Regions from separate parts of the Streptomyces sp. NBC_00080 genome, predicted to be linked through region 1. Evidence: riboswitches for the same ligand, from Rfam matches in the RefSeq annotation. Region 1 holds a riboswitch; each other region holds the start of a gene.

Evidence for each region. A riboswitch is a leader RNA that binds a small molecule or an ion and turns the genes downstream of it on or off. The one in region 1 is predicted to bind cyclic di-AMP.
Region 2: linked by a shared signal. The riboswitch ahead of OHU34_RS07545 (peptidoglycan DD-metalloendopeptidase family protein) and the one ahead of OHU34_RS11280 (M23 family metallopeptidase) in region 1 are both predicted to bind cyclic di-AMP.
Region 3: linked by a shared signal. The riboswitch ahead of OHU34_RS24900 (transglycosylase family protein) and the one ahead of OHU34_RS11280 (M23 family metallopeptidase) in region 1 are both predicted to bind cyclic di-AMP.

Annotation. Positions count from the first base shown of each region.
Region 1 covers NZ_CP108235.1:2,583,997-2,590,423, reverse strand. Annotated here, with positions in the region: gene OHU34_RS11290 (pitrilysin family protein) at 1-1,055, shown strand, start outside; gene OHU34_RS11285 (pitrilysin family protein) at 1,052-2,440, shown strand; cyclic di-AMP (ydaO/yuaA leader) riboswitch at 2,643-2,811, shown strand; gene OHU34_RS11280 (M23 family metallopeptidase) at 2,826-3,569, shown strand; gene OHU34_RS11275 (GntR family transcriptional regulator) at 3,758-4,453, shown strand; gene OHU34_RS11270 (HPr family phosphocarrier protein) at 4,680-4,961, opposite strand; gene OHU34_RS11265 (GNAT family N-acetyltransferase) at 5,139-6,427, shown strand, end outside.
Region 2 covers NZ_CP108235.1:1,687,287-1,693,713, reverse strand. Annotated here, with positions in the region: gene OHU34_RS07570 (aspartate aminotransferase family protein) at 1-299, shown strand, start outside; gene OHU34_RS07565 (helix-turn-helix domain-containing protein) at 404-1,036, shown strand; gene OHU34_RS07560 (DUF6126 family protein) at 1,033-1,155, shown strand; gene OHU34_RS07555 (tyrosine-protein phosphatase) at 1,239-2,036, opposite strand; gene OHU34_RS07550 (alpha-galactosidase) at 2,258-4,333, shown strand; cyclic di-AMP (ydaO/yuaA leader) riboswitch at 4,638-4,797, shown strand; gene OHU34_RS07545 (peptidoglycan DD-metalloendopeptidase family protein) at 4,802-5,773, shown strand; partial or broken gene OHU34_RS07540 (DUF6250 domain-containing protein) at 5,919-6,239, shown strand; gene OHU34_RS07535 (SGNH/GDSL hydrolase family protein) at 6,366-6,427, shown strand, end outside.
Region 3 covers NZ_CP108235.1:5,548,615-5,555,041, forward strand. Annotated here, with positions in the region: gene OHU34_RS24890 (cytochrome P450) at 1-543, shown strand, start outside; gene OHU34_RS24895 (transglycosylase family protein) at 749-1,765, shown strand; cyclic di-AMP (ydaO/yuaA leader) riboswitch at 1,971-2,157, shown strand; gene OHU34_RS24900 (transglycosylase family protein) at 2,161-2,871, shown strand; gene eno (phosphopyruvate hydratase) at 3,214-4,500, shown strand; gene OHU34_RS24910 (septum formation initiator family protein) at 4,660-5,136, shown strand; gene OHU34_RS24915 (DUF501 domain-containing protein) at 5,237-5,782, shown strand; gene OHU34_RS24920 (exopolyphosphatase) at 5,779-6,427, shown strand, end outside.

The DNA.
Region 1 (6,427 bases):
GCACGAACTACTTCGAGACCATGCCCACCCACCAGCTGGAGCTCGCCCTCTGGCTGGAGGCCGACCGCATGGGCTCGCTGCTCACCGCGCTGGACGACGAGTCGATGGAGAACCAGCGCGACGTCGTCAAGAACGAGCGCCGTCAGCGCTACGACAACGTCCCCTACGGCACGGCCTTCGAGAAGCTGACCGCTCTCGCCTACCCGGACGGCCACCCGTACCACCACACGCCGATCGGCTCGATGGCCGACCTGGACGCGGCGACCCTGGAGGACGCACGCGCGTTCTTCCGCACGTACTACGCGCCCAACAACGCGGTCCTTTCCGTGGTCGGTGACATCGACCCGGAGCAGACCCTCGCCTGGGTCGAGAAGTACTTCGGCTCGATCCCGGGCCACGACGGCAAGCCCGCGCCCCGTGACGGCGGGCTGCCCGACGTCATCGGCGAGCAGCTGCGCGAGATCGTCGAGGAGGAGGTGCCGGCCCGCGCGCTGATGGCCGCCTACCGGCTGCCCGAGGACGGCACGCGTGCGTGCGACGCCGCCGACCTGGCGCTCACCGTCCTCGGCGGCGGCGAGTCCTCCCGCCTCTACAACCGGCTGGTGCGCCGTGACCGTACGGCCGTCGCGGCCGGCTTCGGCCTGCTGCGGCTCGCCGGAGCGCCCTCCCTGGGCTGGCTGGACGTGAAGACGTCCGGTGACGTCGAGGTGCCCGTCATCGAGGCCGCCATCGACGAGGAGCTCGCCCGGTTCGCCGAGGAGGGCCCCACGGCCGAGGAAATGGAGCGCGCCCAGGCGCAGTTGGAGCGCGAGTGGCTCGACCGGCTCGGCACGGTCGCCGGCCGCGCCGACGAACTGTGCCGGTTCGCCGTCCTGTTCGGCGACCCGCAGCTCGCCCTCAACGCAGTCCAGCGCGTGCTGGACGTGACGCCGCAGGAGGTGCAGGAGATCGCCAAGGCCCGCCTGCGCCCCGACAACCGCGCGGTGCTCGTCTACGAGCCGACCGCCGCCGAAGCCCCCGCCGACCAGGACGAGAACGAGGAGGCGGCCCGGTGACCGAGCTCGCCACGATGGACTTCCACCCCCAGCCCAGGGCGGGCGAGGCCAAGCCGTGGGCGTTCCCGGCGCCCGAGCGCACCGCGCTGGCCAACGGCCTGACCGTGCTGCACTGCCACCGTCCCGGCCAGCAGGTCGTCGCCGTGGAGATCCTCCTCGACGCGCCCCTGGACGCCGAACCGGCCGGCCTCGACGGCGTCGCCACGATCATGGCGCGGGCCTTCTCCGAGGGCACCGACAAGCACTCCGCCGAGGAGTTCGCCGCCGAACTGGAGCGCTGCGGCGCCACCCTGGACGCGCACGCGGATCACCCCGGTGTCCGGCTGAGCCTCGAAGTGCCGGCCTCGCGCCTGTCCAAGGCCCTCGGTCTGCTCGCCGACGCCCTCAGGGCCCCCGCGTTCGCCGACAGCGAGGTCGAGCGCCTCGTCCGCAACCGCCTGGACGAGATCCCGCACGAGCTGGCCAACCCCTCCCGGCGCGCCGCCAAGGAGCTCTCCAAGGAGCTGTTCCCGGCCACCGCGCGGATGTCGCGGCCGCGCCAGGGCACCGCGGAGACGGTCGAGAAGATCGACTCCGCCGCCGTACGCGCCTTCTACGACAAGCACGTCCGTCCCGCCACGGCCACCGCCGTGGTCGTCGGCGACCTCACCGGTGTCGACCTGGCGGTGCTCCTCGGCGACACCCTGGGTGCCTGGACGGGCTCCTCGGCCCAGCCGCGGCCCGTGCCGCCGGTGACCGCCGACGACGCCGGCCGGGTCGTCATCGTGGACCGTCCGGGCGCCGTGCAGACGCAGTTGCTGATCGGCCGGATCGGTGCCGACCGGCACGACCGCGTGTGGCCCGCGCAGGTGCTCGGCACGTACTGCCTCGGTGGCACCCTCACCTCCCGGCTGGACCGTGTCCTGCGCGAGGAGAAGGGCTACACCTACGGTGTCCGCGCGTTCGGGCAGGTGCTGCGGTCCGCCCCGGACGGCTCGGGCGCCGCGATGCTCGCCATCAGCGGCTCCGTCGACACCCCGAACACCGGCCCCGCTCTGGACGACCTGTGGAAGGTGCTGCGCACCCTCGCCGCCGAGGGGCTGACCGACGCCGAGCGTGACGTCGCCGTGCAGAACCTGGTCGGTGTGGCCCCGCTGAAGTTCGAGACCGCCGCGGCCGTCGCCGGCACGCTGGCGGACCAGGTCGAGCAGCACCTGCCCGACGACTTCCAGGCCACGCTGTACCAGCAGCTCGCCGCGACCGGCACGGTGGAGGCCACCGCGGCGGCCGTGAACGCCTTCCCGGTGGACCGGCTGGTGACCGTCCTCGTCGGTGACGCGGCCCAGATCAAGGAGCCGGTCGAGGCCCTCGGCATCGGCGAGGTGAAGGTCGTGTCCGCGGAGTAGTTCCCGGCAACGGCACGCGCGTGTGGGGGCCCTGGTCGACGAAAGCGTCACCAGGGCCTCCGTATGTCCGAATTGAGGCGGAGGTTGCCCGTCTGCCCTGTGGGATGCGCTACAAAAACCGGGATCCGTTTGAGGATTGAAACCCGCGCCGCTTAGCGTCATCCGGGCTGTTCGTCAGGCAGTGCGCCGCAGCCGCGGCACCGGACAGTCATCGCCGAGTCCCCGTACGGCGCGAGCCAGGGGAGCCGGGGACCCACTTGTGAAGTCCCTGGGGTGAATCGGACGCCCGCGCGTGAACGCGAGGGGGTCCGTAGGAGACCTTCCTGCTCCGAACCCGTCAGCTAACCCGGTAGGCGAGAGGGAAGGAAAGGACACCCCCAACTTCATGGCGTTCACCTGCGCCACCGGGAAGCACCGTCGGCCCAGCCGGATGCAGCGCACCAGCGTCCGCGCGGCGGGCATCGCGGCGCTCACCACCACCGGTGTCATGGCCACGGTCGCCTCCACCCCGGCCTTCGCCGCCGAGCCCACCCCCGAGCAGACCGGGCTGATCCCCGTGGTCACCGCCGGCGAGTCCGTCGTCGAGCAGATCGACGACCAGGTCGCCGTGCAGAAGCACGCGGCCTTCGAGGAGGCCGCCCGGCAGGCCGCCGCCAAGAAGGCCGTGGAGGAGCGCGAGGCACGCGTGCGTGCCGCCCGCGAGGCCGAGCGCAAGCGCCTCAACACCTTCGTGCTGCCGATCGCCGGTTCCTACGTCTCCACCGGCTACCAGGCCAGCAGTTCGCTGTGGTCCTCCGGCAGCCACACCGGCATCGACTTCCACGCCGCGAGCGGTACCTCCGTGCACGCGGTCGGCTCCGGCACCGTGGTCGAGGCCGGCTGGGGCGGGTCGTACGGCAACCAGATCGTCATCAAGATGCACGACGGGACGTACACCCAGTACGGTCACCTGTCGTCCCTCGCGGTGTCGGTGGGCCAGACGGTCACCCCGGGCGAGCGGATCGGCCTGTCCGGCGCCACCGGCAACGTCACCGGCCCGCATCTGCACTTCGAGGCCCGCACCACCGCGGAGTACGGCTCGGACATGGATCCGGTCGCCTACCTCCGCACGCACGGCGTGAACGTCTGACGACCCACGGCGACAGATCGTCTTGCCCCGGCCCTCCCGGCCGGGGCTTTCGCCGTTTTCGAGGCCCTGCTGTCCAAAAAATATCCCTGGATTCCGGCCCGCCATCGGAAATCCCCGCCCATTGCAATAGAGTCACGGAACACACGTCAATCGTCGACGTTTCACGGGGATTAAGGCGGAGGTCCGTCATGCGTATTCCGGCGCACTCGGTGTGCACGGCCATTCGGGACGACATCGTCGCGGGTGTCTACGAGCGCGGCAGCCGCCTCACCGAGGAACTCCTCGCCCGCCGCTACGGCGTTTCCCGCGTCCCCGTCCGAGAGGCGCTGCGCACGCTGGAGGCCGAGGGCTTCGTCGTCACGCGGCGGCACGCGGGCGCGTGCGTCGCGGAGCCGACCGAGCAGGAGGCCGCGGACCTGCTGGAGATGCGCATGCTCCTGGAGCCGCTCGGCGCCTCCCGGGCCGCCCAGCGGCGCACCGAGGCCCATCTGAAGGTGCTGCGCGGCCTCGTCCGGCTGGGCCAGGAGCGGGCCAGGCGGGGCAACAGCGAGGATCTGCGCTCTCTGGGGGGCTGGTTCCACGAGACGCTCGCCCAGTCCTCCGGGAGCCAGGCCCTGACGTCGATGCTCACCCAGCTGCGCCACAAGATCGCCTGGATGTACGCGGTGGAGGCTCCGGCGAACCCCGTGGAGTCCTGGGCGGAGCACGGCGCGATCGTGGATGCGGTGGCGCGCGGCGACGGCGAGCGTGCGCGGGCGATCACGGCGCTGCACACCGAGCGCGCGACGGGCGCGCACCGGCTGCGCTTTTCCGGCGGCCCCGAGCGCGCCGACCGTGTGAGGACTTCGCAACCTCCCGTAAACATGACGGGTCTGCGGCATTAACACGAGGGCCGTATACAAAGAGGGGATAATTCGCGGGGGATTATTTCTGCTGCCCGTAAAGGGAAATGCGAAGGGCTCGCCCGATAATTCGGACGAGCCCTTCGGGGTTTAGCGGGACGGCACCTTTGGAGCGACGAACACCGCCCCCGTCAATTGAGCACCCCCGAGGGCGCGCAACCACCTCCGCGAGTGCGGCGGCGGCTCAGGCGCAAAGGGGGCGGCGCGCTCAGACGGTCTCGGGGAGCTCCTCGAGACCCTCGGCGACCAGCTTCGCCAGACGGTCGAGGGCGGCGTCCGCGCCGTCGGCCTCGGAGGCGAGGACGATCTCCTCGCCGCCCTGGGCGCCCAGGCCGAGAACGGCCAGCATGGAGGCCGCGTTGACGGGGTTGCCGTCGGCCTTGGCGATCGTCACCGGGATACCTGCGGCCGTGGCGGCCCGGACGAAGATGGAAGCGGGGCGGGCGTGAAGGCCCTCGGCCCAGCCGACGTTGACGCGGCGCTCAGCCATGTGATGCTGCCCTTCAGTGTTCAGGTTGTCTAGACCAGTGTTCCACACGTGAAGCGTGTGAGGGAGGGGTCGTGTGTCCCCTCCCGACGTGGTCGTCGGATCGCGGCCTCGATCCGACGAATGTCCTCCACAGACTGCCTCGCGCCGTTGTCGTACGCGAGCCGTACTCTGGGCCCCATGCAGAGCGCGTCGGACCGGCACGAGTACCCCGCCCACTGGGAGGCCGACGTGGTGCTGCGCGACGGCGGCACCGCGCGCATCCGCCCCATCACCGTCGATGACGCCGAGCGCCTGGTCAGCTTCTACGAGCAGGTTTCGGACGAGTCGAAGTACTACCGCTTCTTCGCGCCCTACCCGCGCCTGTCCGACAAGGACGTCCACCGCTTCACGCACCACGACTTTGTGGACCGGGTGGGACTCGCGGCCACGGTCGGCGGCGAGTTCATCGCCACCGTACGCTATGACCGCATTGGTGCCGACGGCATGGCCGCCTCGGCGCCTGCCGACGAGGCCGAGGTCGCGTTCCTCGTCCAGGACGCCCACCAGGGCAGGGGCGTCGCCTCCGCGCTGCTCGAGCACATCGCGGCCGTGGCGCGCGAGCGGGGCATCCGCCGCTTCGCGGCCGAGGTGCTCCCCGCCAACAACAAGATGATCAAGGTGTTCACGGACGCCGGTTACACCCAGAAGCGCAGCTTCGAGGACGGCGTCGTACACCTGGAGTTCGGCCTCGAACCCACCGAGCGCTCCGTCGCCGTGCAGCGTGCGCGGGAACAGCGCGCCGAGGCGCACTCCGTGGGGCGGCTGCTGGCACCCGGTTCCGTGGCCGTCGTCGGCACCGGCCGCAGCCCCGGCGGTGTCGGCCGGAGCGTCCTCGGCAACCTCCGCGAGGCGGGCTTCACCGGGCGGCTGTACGCCGTGAACAAGGCCTTCCCCGAGGACCTGAAGGAACTGGACGGTGTGCCCGCCCACCGCTCGGTGCGCGACATAGCGGCGCCCGTCGACCTCGCGGTCGTCGCCGTCCCGGCGGAGCAGGTCGTCGAAGCCGTCACCGAGTGCGGCGAGCACGGCGTGCAGGGACTCGTGGTCCTCTCCGCCGGCTACGCCGAGAGCGGCCCCGAGGGGCGGGAGCGCCAGCGCGAACTCGTCCGGCACGCACGCGCGTACGGCATGCGGATCATCGGCCCCAATGCCTTCGGAGTCATCAACACCTCCCCCCAGGTGCGGCTGAACGCCTCCCTGGCTCCGGAGATGCCGAGACCCGGCCGGATCGGCCTGTTCGCCCAGTCCGGTGCCATCGGCATCGCCCTGTTGTCCCGCCTCCACCGGCGTGGCGGCGGCGTCACCGGCGTCACCGGCGTATCGACCTTCGTCTCCTCCGGCAACCGCGCGGACGTCTCGGGCAACGACGTCCTCCAGTACTGGTACGACGACCCCGACACCGACGTCGCCCTCATGTACCTGGAATC
Region 2 (6,427 bases), 900 kb from region 1:
TCGGAAAGCCCAGGTCTCTGAAGCTGCGCAGCCGGTGGGCCATGCTGCAGGCGGCCCGCAAGGGACTCTTCGCGCAGATGGTGGTGGTACCGCTGCTGCAACGGCACCGGATCCTCACCCAGGTCTCCGGTGACCATCTGGAGGTGATCAAGCTCATCCCGCCGTTGATCGTCGGCGAGCGGGAGGTGGACCGGTTCGTCGACGCCTTCACCGCCGTGATGGACGACGCGCACGGTGGCGGCGGGCTGATGTGGGACTTCGGCAGGACGCTGGTGAAGCAGGCGGTGGCCAACCGCTGAGCCTCCCGGGAGCACGGCGACCGTGAGGACCGCCTGGGGCTGGGGGCTTTTGCCTCTGAGGCAACAAATTTGCCGCAGAGGCAATTACGGCGTGCAATGGACTCATGAGCTCGCCCGAGTCCGAGGACCCGGCGGAACACGCCGGGGCTCTTCCCGCCGTCGCCCCCCGGCTGCGCGCCCTGCGCCGCCGGGCCGCCCTCACCCTGGAGGCCGCGGCCCGCGCCGCCGGCCTGTCGGCCGCCCATCTCTCCCGCCTGGAGACCGGGCAGCGCCAGCCCTCGCTGCCGATGCTGCTCGCGCTCGCCCGTATCTACGGTACGACGGTCTCGGAACTGCTCGGTGAGACGTCCGCCGACCGGGACGCCGTCGTCCGTGCCGCCGCCATGGAGCCGACCCGCGCGGGCGGCTGGACGTACTGGCAGGCGGGCGCCTCCGGGCGCGGGATGCAGGCCCTGCGTGTCCACGTGCCCTACGGCTCCCAGGGAGACGTCGTGCGCGTTCACCCCGGGGAGGAGTGGCTGCACGTCCTGCGCGGGCGGCTTCGGCTGCGCCTCGGGGACACCACCGAACTGCTCGGGCCCGGTGACAGCGCGCACTTCGACTCGCTGACCCCGCACCGCATCGCGGCCCAGGACGACGACGGGGTCGAACTGCTCTTCGTCCACACCCTGTTGCAGAGCCCCACGGCCACGCTGTGCCTGGGCCCGACCCCTTCGGACATCGGAGAGACACCATGAAGGACATCGAGGAGAAGTTCCCCCGCACCCTCTGGATCCGGCTGATCATCTACATCGCGGTGGGGCACGCCTTCGCGGCGTTCCTCTGGCTGCTGTTCGAGGTGGGCGCCAACCAGTAGAGCCCCGGAAGCCGGTGCGGCCCCCGCGGCACGGAGCCGGACGCGGTGCCGGACGGGTGTCGGTCGCCGCGCCGGACGCGGTGTCAGTCGAGCAGCCGGTCCCGCAGCCGCTCACGGGTCTCGGGGGAGAGTCCGAGACCCTCCTCCAGATAGGCGTCGACGCCGCCCCAGGTCTCCTCGATGGTCTCCTCGGCCGCCGCGAGGTACTCCGCGCGCGCGTCGAAGAGGGGGCTGAGCAGCTCCATGACCTCGGGGGAGTAGGCCGCAGCGGAGGTGGCGCTGCGGCGGACCCGGTAGCGGCGGTGCTTGGCGTTGGACTCCAGGTAGTCGGCGAGGATGGCCTCGCGCTCCACGCCCAGGGCGAGCAGCGTCACCGCGATGGACAGGCCCGCGCGGTCCTTGCCCGCCGCGCAGTGCATCAGGGCCGGGACGCTGTCCTCGGCGAGCGAGTGCAGCACCCGCGCGTGCTCGGCCGTCCGCTCCTTGATGATCGAGCGGTAGGAGGCGATCATCCGGCCGGCGGCCTTGCCGTCACCGAGGATCCCGCGCAGCTGGTCGATCTCGCCGTCGCGGACCATCTTCCAGAACTCGGAGCCGTCCGCCGGGTCCGACAGGGGCAGGTTCACATTGCGCACGCCCGGGAGCTCGACGTCCGGGCCCTCCAGCTTCTGGTCCGCGGCATTGCGGAAGTCGAAGATCGTGTGCAGGCCCAGGCCGGAGAGGAACGCGGCGTCCTCGTCGGTCGCGTGCGCGAGATGGCCGCTGCGGAACAGCACGCCGTGCCGCACCCGTCGGCCGTCGGCGGTCGGCAGACCGCCCACATCCCGGAAGTTGCGGACACCGGCCAGTTCGGGCTCGGTCGACGGGATCTGCTGCGTCACGGGGCCTGCCTCCCTGTCGGTCGCGTCGGCGCGGCTCGTGTGGCCGACGGGACACCTCCACGACGATACGACATGGGTTCCCCGGGCAACGGGTTGTCCACAGGGCGGTACTCCGGACGTCTGACCAGGTGAAGAGTTGTCCGCCGAAAGTTGCCCGGCAGGCCGACCGCATTCGATGATGTTGGTGCTTGATCGCACCTGTTCGAATTAGTGGGGGTTTGATGCCCGAGATCGCCGACAACGGCCGTACCTGGCTCCTTTCGGGGCCGACGAGCAGCTACGCCCTCCACCTCACCGAGGCCGACGAGCTGGTCCACCTGCACTGGGGTCCGGGCATCGCACTCGGGGACGCCGAGGCGCTCGCCGCCCTCCCGCCGTCGGAGCGGGGGGCGTCCTTCGAGTCCCCGCTCGACGGCCGGGAGGAGTACCCGGTCGAGGGCGGCCCCCGCTTCGTCCGGCCCGCGCTGTCGGTGCGCACGGACGAGCGGCGCGGCACCGAGTGGTCCTACGAGGGCTTCGAGGCCGACGGCGACGGGCTGCGGCTGCGGTTCCGGGACGCCGGGCTGGCCGTCACCCTGCACTACCGGATGCGCGGCGACGTCGTCGAGCGCTGGACGACCCTGCGCAACGACGGTGAGGGGCCGCTGGAGCTGCTGCGCGCCGACTCCGCCACCTGGACCCTGCCGGAGCGCGACGACTGGCGGCTGTCGCAGCTGCACGGCCGCTGGGCCGCAGAGTCCCGGCTCACCCGGTCTCCGCTCACCTACGGCGAGCAGGTCATCGGCAGCCGTCGCGGCCACACCGGGCATCAGCACCTGCCCTGGGTCGCCCTGGACACCGACGCGACCGAGGAGCGCGGCGAGGTCTACGGCTGCGCCCTCGGCTGGTCGGGCACCTGGCGGATCGCCGTCGCCCAACTCCCGGACGCGCGCGTGCAGATCACCGGGGGTGTCGGGTACGACGACTCGGGGCTGCTGCGGCTGGCCGCGGGGGAGTCCTTCACCACCCCCGTCTTCGCCGGCCTGTGGAGCGACGCCGGCTTCGGCGGGGCGAGCCGCACCTGGCACGCCTACCAGCGCGCGTATGTCGTCCCGGACGCCGAACAGGACCGGCCGGTGCTGTTCAACTCCTGGGAGGCCACCTACTTCGACATCTCCGAGGAGCAACAGGGCGCGCTCGCCCGGCGGGCCGCCGCGATCGGCGTGGAGCTCTTCGTCGTCGACGACGGCTGGTTCGGGGCGCGCACCGGCGACCACGCCGGGCTCGGCGACTGGCGGCCCAACCCCGACCGCTTCCCGCACGGGCTGAAGCCCCTCGCCGACCAGGTGCACGACCTCGGCATGCAGTTCGGCATCTGGGTCGAGCCCGAGATGGTCAACCCGGACAGCGAGCTGTACCGGGCGCACCCCGACTGGGTGCAGTTCCAATCCGGACGAAGGCGGACGGAGTTCCGCAATCAGCTCGTGCTGAACCTCGCGCGCGAGGACGTCCAGGAGTACCTCTGGGAGCAGCTCCACGGGCTCCTCTCCAGCGCGCCCGTCGACTATGTGAAGTGGGACTTCAATCGCTGCTTCACCGACGCCGGCTGGCCGGACGAGCCCTACCCGCAGCGCCTCTGGGTCGATCACGTACGGGCCCTGTACGCGCTCCTGGACCGGTTGCGGGAGGCTCACCCCGGGGTCGCCTTCGAGTCCTGCTCCGGCGGCGGCGGGCGCATCGACCTCGGGATCATGAGCCGCACCGACCAGGTGTGGACCTCCGACAACACCGATCCGCTCGACCGGCTCGACATCCAGCACGGCTTCAGCCAGATCCACCCTGCCCGGGTCATGGCGGCCTGGGTCACCGACAGTCCCAACGCCCAGCTCAACGGTCGGGTCAGCTCGCTGCGCTTCCGTTTCGTCAGCGCCATGGCCGGCGTGCTCGGTGTCGGCGGGGACCTCTCGCAGTGGAGCGAGGAGGAGCTCGTCGAGGCGCGCCGATGGGTGGACCTCTACAAGGAGATCCGGCCGCTCGTGCAGCAGGGCGACCTCCATCGGCTGCGGCCCCCGGCGGGCGGCCTGAGCGCCGTCCAGTACGTGCGCGGTGACGAGAGTGTCGTCCTCGCCTGGCTCCAGGCGCAGCGGTTCGGCGAGCCCGTCCCGGCGCTGCGGCTGCGCGGACTCGACCCGACAGCATCGTACGAATGCCGTGAAACGGGCGAAGTCCACCGGGGGGCGGTGCTGCTTCATCACGGGCTGCGCACCGGACTGCGAGGCGACCTTGATGCGACGGTTATCCGGCTGCGTCGCATCTGAGGTTTCTGTCCGAATTGAAGCCTTAATTCCAACTCGCTCTGGAATAAAGGAACCTGGAGAGCTGTCACGTGAGCAGCGTCATATCCGTGACCGTACGTCGTCCGTCATGTTCACGTAATCCGCATGCTTTTCCAGGGTGCTTGGCGGTGAACGGGCCCCCTGTCTCACGGAGTGTGACCGGGGATTCGCACAGCGGATCAAGAGAAAGGCGTTAGCGGCGCAACCTCTGCTTGTCCCTGTGCGTCCTGGTCGCTTACGTTCCACACCAATCCGGACGGACGCCGAATCCTGCCACCGCCCGGAGTCCGCACACTCACCCGTATCTGGCAGGAGCGGGGGACCCACAGGCACAACCGCCTGTTCCGGTCTCCGGAACAGGCTTTGGGGTAAAGCCGCGCCTCGGCGCGGCCGGGCATCTCCAGTCCGCACCCGACAGCTCACCTCGCAGGCGCCGGAGAGGAATTCGCCATGCCCGCGAAGGGTAAGCACCGCCGTCCGAAGACCCAGCGCTTCACTCGTTCCATAGCCGTCGCCGGAACGGGCGGCGCCGCGCTCGCCCTCCCGCTCATAGGTGCCGCCGGCGCACACGCGGCCCCCGCGCAGTCCGTCGCGCAGTCGGCTTCCCAGGCCGTTCCGGAAAAGGCCGTGCAGTCCGTGCCGGTGGCGCAGAAGACGGCCACCGCCACGACGGCCACGTCCTACACCGTGCGCTCCGGTGACTATCTGTCGAAGATCGCCGACGAGCAGAACGTCAGCGGCGGCTGGCAGAAGCTGTACCAGGACAACCGTCAGGCCGTCGGCAGCGACCCGTCGCTGATCCACCCCGGGCTGAAGCTCTCGATCGGCAAGAAGGCCGCGAGCACCGGTTCGTCGTCCGGCTCGTCGTCCGGTTCCTCCTCGTCCGCCCCGTCGAAATCGAAGGCGTCCGGAACCAAGTCGTCGTCCTCTTCGTCCTCTTCCTCCTCGTCGTCCGGTTCGTCCTCCTCGAAGGCGGTCACCCAGGCCGCCGAGAGCGGTACCGGTTCCTCCAGCGGTTACGCGCTGCCGGTGGCGGGCGCCACCGTCGGCACCGCCTACCACACGGCCGGCAGCATGTGGTCCAGCGGCTACCACACCGGCACCGACTTCGTCGTCCCGACCGGCACCTCCCTCAAGGCCGTGGGTGCGGGCACCGTCGTCTCCGCGGGCTGGGGCGGCGCGTACGGCAACCAGGTCGTCATCAAGCTCGCCGACGGCTACTACGCCCAGTACGCCCACCTGTCCCAGCTCTCCGTCTCGGCCGGCCAGACCGTGACCGCGGGCCAGCAGGTCGGCCTCTCCGGTGCCACCGGCAACGTGACCGGCCCGCACCTGCACTTCGAGATCCGCACCACGCCGGACTACGGCTCCGACGTGGACCCGATCGCCTACCTCCGCTCGCACGGCGTCTCCGTCGGCTGACCTCCTCCGACTCCGACGACCTCCCGCCTGACAGCGGCCGAAGGCCGGACCCCGATCCCCGGGTCCGGCCTTCGGCACGTCCGGGGACGGCAGGGCCGGGCAGGCGGTGTCGGACTTTGCGCGTTCATGATCGTTCTATTGCGTTCAGTACGACCACCTGAAGACGTACTACGTCGGCTACGGCGCCAACACCAACACCAACACCACGACCCGGCTGCGCCGCTATGTCGGTGAGGCGGGGGTACGTCCGCTGATCCACGACTACACCGAGCCGCTGCTCGTCGCGAACGAGCCGAACCACGTCCGTATCGTCTCCGACGGTTCGGCCGTCCGCTGGTGGAACAACGGCCGGCTCGTCTTCGACCACACCGACCCGGAGCCCTGCACGGGCGGGCACTTCGCCTTCCGCACCACCTGGAGCCATTTCCGGATCAACGACTTCCGGGCGTGGTCCCTTATTCCCTGATTGGCGAAGTCTTTAAGGGTGTCTTATCTCACCGCCCGTCAACCCCTTCCTACGATCGCGTAGGTCACATTCGAAGGTGAATGATGAACTGCTGTGGCAGACGATTCGAAGAGTGACGACAGATCAGTGATCGGGTCGTACGTGGCGGTGGGGGACAGCTTCACCGAGGGCGTCGGCGACCCAGGTCC
Region 3 (6,427 bases), 3.0 Mb from region 1:
CTGCTGTTCGCGGGCTTCGAGACGACCGTCAACCTCATCGGCAACGGCACCTACGCCCTCCTCACCCATCCCGAGCAGCGCGCACGCCTCCAGCGGTCGCTCACCGAGGACGAAGGCGACCGCGGTCTGCTCGAAACGGGCGTCGAGGAACTCCTGCGCTACGACGGCCCCGTGGAACTCGCCACCTGGCGGTTCGCGACCGAGCCGCTGCGCATCGGCGGCCAGGACATCGCGCCGGGCGACCCCGTGCTCGTGGTGCTGGCGGCCGCCGACCGTGATCCGGCGCGCTTCTCGGACCCCGACACCCTCGATCTGTCCCGCCGTGACAACCAGCACCTGGGCTACGGCCACGGCATCCACTACTGCCTGGGAGCCCCGCTGGCCCGGCTGGAGGGCCAGGCCGCGCTGGCGACCCTGCTCACCCGGCTGCCCGATCTCCGACTGGCCGTGGATCCGGCCGAGTTGAGGTGGCGCGGCGGGCTCATCATGCGCGGGCTGCGGACTTTGCCGGTCGAGTTCACTCCGGTGCGTTCCGGCTCATGAGTGATCCGTACCTGACCGGATGTCAGCCGGAGTGTGACCGTTCGGCGGAGCAAAGGTGACCAACACTCAAGTCTGTGATCTTCACGTGATCTGCGCGGCATTAACTTGTGACAAGTGATCGTCTGCCGATACGTTCTCTCGTCAGCGCGACGCAACGGTTTCACCCGCCGCGCCGGTCAGTGCTGTCCAGAGAAAGGCCCCTCGCATGCTCTCCGGGAACGGTCGTCACCGTCGCCCCCGCCAGGCCCCGGCTCTCCTTGTCGCGGCCGGAGTGACGGGCTCCGCCATCGCCATCCCGCTGCTCGCCGCCTCCGGCGCGAGTGCGGCGGACGGCACGGTGTGGGACAAGGTGGCGCAGTGCGAGACCGGCGGCTCGTGGAGCGCCGACGAGGGTGGCGGCGAGTACGGCGGCCTGAGCCTCACCCAGAAGGACTGGGAGGCGCACGGTGGCCTCGACTACGCGACCAGTCCCGACCTGGCCAGCCGCAGCCAGCAGATCGCCGTCGCGCAGAAGGTGCTCGCGGCCGAGGGGATCGGCGCGTGGGGCACCTGCGGGCTGACCTCCGGGCTCACCCAGGAGAACGGCGCGCTGAACGTGGACACCGGCGTGGCGGACGACTCCTCCGGCTCGTCCGACTCATCTGGTTCTTCCGGATTGTCCGACCTGTCCCGGGGGTTGTCCGGCTCCTCGGGCTCCACGACCGACGAGGACTCCTCGGCCGGATCGTCCGACTCGTCCGCCGATTCCTCCAGTTCGCCTTCGGCGTCCGCTTCATCCCCTTCGTCCTCTTCCTCCGCCACCACGGACGGTTCCGGCACGTCCGGCGGTTCCGGTGGCCGGGGCGACGGCTCGACGGGCGCCGGCTCACCCACGGCGACCCCGGGTGCGGACGAGTCGGACAAATACGTCCAGGATGAAGGTTCTTGGAGCCTGGTCGACACCGGCTCCCTCGGCTCGGGCAAGCATCGCGGCGCCACCGCCGACGAGGCCGCGACCAGGAGCGCGACCGACGCCGGCGTGGACGGCACCACCGCCGCGTCCGCGGGCCGGCATGCCGCGGCCACCTACGTCGTCCAGGAGGGCGACTCCCTCGAATCCATCGCCGACTCCCTTGGCATCGACGGCGGATGGCGTGCCCTCTACGCCGAGAACAGGGACCTCATCGGTGTTGACCCGAGCGCCATCGCCGCCGGTCAGACCCTCGACACAGGGGTGGAATAGGGCGCAAAGCCCAAGAAAAACAGCGGGAGTTCGCGTCACGCTTCGCGCCGAATGTCCGGTTTGGTGAAAGTGTGGGATGAGTCTCAGAAGCCCTGATCGTCTTTGAAATTCCACCGATCGCGTGTCTACGGTCGAGGCCGCTCGGCAACCCGAGCCCCGGCCGTCGCAACGCCGAATCCTGCCAGCGACGACCCGGGAACAGTCGTCGCGTCAAGCGCCGTAGGCAGGAGCGGGGGACCCAAGGTAAGTGCCGGACCGGTCGGTTGACCGGAACGGCTAGGGGTGAAGCCACACCTCCCACGGAGCAGCGCTCCGACGGGCGAGGAGGTGGCCGGGCAACTCACACGGCCCGAACCCGACAGCTCACCTCGCAGGCGTCGGTGAGGGGATCCACCATGCTGTTTTCCGCCAAGGGCAAGCACCGCCGTCCCTCCAAGGCGACCCGCGTCGCCACGCTCGCCGGCGTCACCGGCGTCGCCATCGCCGCCCCGCTGCTGGCGGCCGGCAACGCCTCCGCCGCCACCGCCTCCGAGTGGGACGCGGTCGCCCAGTGCGAGGCCGGCGGCAACTGGTCCATCAACACCGGCAACGGCTACTACGGCGGTCTGCAGTTCTCGGCGTCCACCTGGGCCGCGTACGGCGGCACCGCCTACGCCTCCACCGCCGACCAGGCCTCCAAGTCCCAGCAGATAGCCATCGGCGAGAAGGTCCTCGCGGGTCAGGGCAAGGGTGCCTGGCCGGTCTGCGGCACCGGCCTGTCCGGCGCCGCCTACAACGGCTCGAGCGCCGGCTCGTCCAGCTCCTCCGGCTCGTCCAGCTCCTCCGGCTCGTCGAACAGCGGCAGCACCAGCAGCCGCTCGACCGAGGAGCAGAGCGCCTCCCGCTCGACCGACCGCCCGGCCGCCTCCAAGACGGTCACCACCCCGACCGGCAAGAAGGTCAAGAAGGGTGACGGCGAGTACAAGGTCGTCAAGGGCGACACCCTCAGCTCCATCGCCGAGAAGCACAAGGTCAAGGGCGGCTGGGCGAAGCTGTTCGAGCTGAACAAGGACATCGTCACCGACGCCGACCTGATCTACCCGGGCCAGCAGCTCCACCTGAAGTGACACCTGGCCCCCAGAGAAGCCACAGCGCCCTCATATGCGAGGTCGGCACACTGAAGACCTCGTGAGGGTCACCCCCCGTCCCCACGGGCCCCCCGCTCCGGTGCGTGTTCCCCCGTACGCACCGGAGCGGGGTTTCTCTTTGCCCGTTCGTCACTTCCTGTCGGCTTTTCTCGGCCACCCCCTTTGTTCCGGGCGGAAACAATAGGTACCGTCTGTCTGTCCACGGGACGGTCGGTCGACTGCCGACGGTCCCGGGGCGGTTAGGCTCTAGTCGCAAGGCTCAGCAAGGGCTCATCAAGGCCCCCGGGCCCCGCACAACCAGCGTCACATCCCAAGAAGGAGATGCTCGTGCCGTCCATCGACGTCGTCGTAGCCCGGGAAATCCTGGACTCCCGAGGCAACCCCACGGTCGAGGTCGAGGTCGGCCTCGACGACGGCAGCACGGGTCGTGCCGCCGTTCCGTCCGGCGCCTCCACCGGTGCCTTCGAGGCCATCGAGCTCCGCGACGGTGACCCCAACCGCTATCTCGGCAAGGGTGTCGAGAAGGCCGTCCTCGCCGTCATCGAGCAGATCGGCCCGGAGCTCGTCGGCTACGACGCCACCGAGCAGCGCCTGATCGACCAGGCCATGTTCGACCTGGACGCCACCGACAACAAGGGCTCGCTCGGCGCCAACGCCATCCTCGGCGTCTCGCTCGCCGTCGCGCACGCCGCCTCCGAGGCCAGCGACCTGCCGCTGTTCCGCTACCTGGGCGGCCCCAACGCGCACCTGCTGCCGGTGCCGATGATGAACATCCTGAACGGCGGCTCGCACGCCGACTCCAACGTGGACATCCAGGAGTTCATGATCGCCCCGATCGGCGCGGAGTCCTTCTCCGAGGCCCTGCGCTGGGGTGCCGAGGTCTACCACACCCTCAAGAAGGTGCTGAAGACCAAGGGCCTGTCCACCGGCCTCGGCGACGAGGGCGGCTTCGCCCCGAACCTGGAGTCCAACCGCGCCGCGCTCGACCTCATCATCGAGGCCATCAAGCAGGCCGGTTACGTCCCCGGCGAGCAGATCGCGCTCGCGCTCGACGTCGCCGCGTCCGAGTTCTACAAGGACGGCAAGTACGAGTTCGAGGGCAAGTCCCGCTCGGCCGCCGAGATGACCGAGTACTACGAGGAGCTCGTCTCCGCGTACCCGCTCGTCTCCATCGAGGACCCGCTGTACGAGGACGACTGGGCCGGCTGGAAGGTCATCACCGACAAGCTGGGCGACAAGGTCCAGATCGTCGGCGACGACCTCTTCGTCACCAACCCCGAGCGTCTGGCCCGCGGCATCGAGGAGGGCTCCGCCAACGCCCTGCTCGTCAAGGTCAACCAGATCGGTTCGCTGACCGAGACCCTGGACGCCGTCGAGATGGCCCAGCGCAACGGCTTCAAGTGCATGATGTCCCACCGTTCCGGCGAGACCGAGGACGTCACCATCGCCGACCTCGCGGTCGCGGTGAACTGCGGTCAGATCAAGACCGGCGCCCCGGCCCGCTCGGACCGCGTCGCCAAGTACAACCAGCTGCTGCGCATCGAGGAGATCCTCGACGACGCCGCGGTGTACGCCGGCCGCTCCGCCTTCCCGCGCTTCAAGGGCTGAACCTTCCCGCACGTCCGCTCCGCGGACCCAGGGCACAGCAAGGGCCGACGCCGCCCGACCTAACCGGGTCAAGGCTCCGCCAGTCGTACGTACGTCCCCGTACCGGTCCCGTACCGTGTGCGGGGACGTACGTACGTGTGAGACGGGAGGCGGGAAGCAGTGGCCGTGAAGGACCGGGACCGTTTCTCCACCGCGACCAGGATCAAGCTGCTCGGCGAGCAGACCGCGGCCCGGGTCTACCGCTCCCAGACCAAGCGCCAGGCCCGCCGCTCCCGGCTCACCGGCCGCGCCGCGCTCCTCGCGCTCGTCCTGTGCACGCTGATCGTGGCCCTGGCCTATCCGATGCGCCAGTACGTCTCGCAGCGCGCCGAGATCGCCGATCTGGAGCGCGAGAAGCGGCAGGCCAGCGAACGCGTCGAGCAGCTGCGCGACCTCAAGGCGCGCTGGCAGGACGACGCCTACGCCGAGCAGCAGATCCGGCAGCGCCTGCACTACGTGCTGCCGGGGGAGACCGGTTTCGTCGTGATCGATCCGGACGCGGCCAGGCAGTCCCGCGCCGACCTCGGGGCGGCCGACCGCCCCTGGTACGCGAACGTCTGGGACGGCGTCGACAAGTCCGACGCCTCCGACCAGTGAACCGACCGGCGGCCGCAACCGGCAGCCGGAACCGGCAGTCGGAGCCGGTACTCAGAGCCGGTGGCCGGAGCCGCCGGCCAGAACCGATAGAAAGACAGGCATGGAAACGCCCCCGCCGACCACCCCGCGCACCGAGCCCACCGACGCGGACGTCGAGGCCTTCAAGCAGCAGCTCGGACGGCCGCCGCGCGGACTGCGCGCGATCGCGCACCGCTGCCCGTGCGGTGAGCCGGACGTCGTCGAGACGGCCCCCCGCCTGCCCGACGGCACACCCTTCCCGACGCTGTACTACCTGACGTGCCCGAAGGCCAACTCGGCCATCGGCACGCTCGAGGCGAACGGCGTGATGAAGGAGATGACGGAGCGGCTCCAGGCCGACCCGGAGCTGGCCGCCGCCTACCGTGCCGCGCACGAGGACTACATCCGGCGCCGGGACGAGATTGAGGAACTGAAGAACTTCCCCAGCGCGGGCGGCATGCCGGACCGGGTGAAGTGCCTGCACGTGCTCGTCGCGCACTCCCTGGCGGCCGGCCCGGGCGTGAACCCCCTCGGCGACGAGGCGCTGGAGATGCTCCCGCAGTGGTGGCGCAAGGGCACGTGCGTGGCGCCGGTCGAGCGGGACGACGCGACGGCGGCCGCCCGGTGACCCGGGTCGCCGCCGTCGACTGCGGTACGAACTCGATCCGCCTCCTCGTCGCCGACGCCGACCCGGAGACCGGCGAGCTGGTCGACCTGGACCGCCGGATGACGATCGTCCGCCTCGGCCAGGGCGTCGACCGCACCGGACGGCTCGCCCCCGAGGCGCTGGAGCGGACCTTCGCGGCCTGCCGGGAGTACGCGGCCGCCATCAAGGAGTACGGCGCGCAGCGGCTGCGCTTCGTCGCCACCTCCGCCTCCCGGGACGCGGAGAACCGGGACGAGTTCGTGCGCGGGGTGCTGGACATCCTCGGCGTCGAGCCCGAGGTCATCACGGGCGACCAGGAGGCCGAGTTCTCCTTCACCGGCGCCACGAGGGAACTCGACGGGCGTGCGGACCTGGCCAAGCCGTTCCTGGTGGTGGACATCGGCGGCGGCTCGACCGAGTTCGTGGTCGGCGACGACCGGGTGCGTGCCGCGCGCTCCGTCGACGTGGGCTGCGTACGGATGACGGAGCGGCACCTGGTCGTGGACGGGAAGGTCACCGACCCGCCCACCGCCGGGCAGATCGCCGCGATGCGCGCCGACATCGAGGCCGCCCTCGACCTCGCCGAGCGGACGGTCCCGCTGCGCGAGGCGCACACCCTGGTCGGCC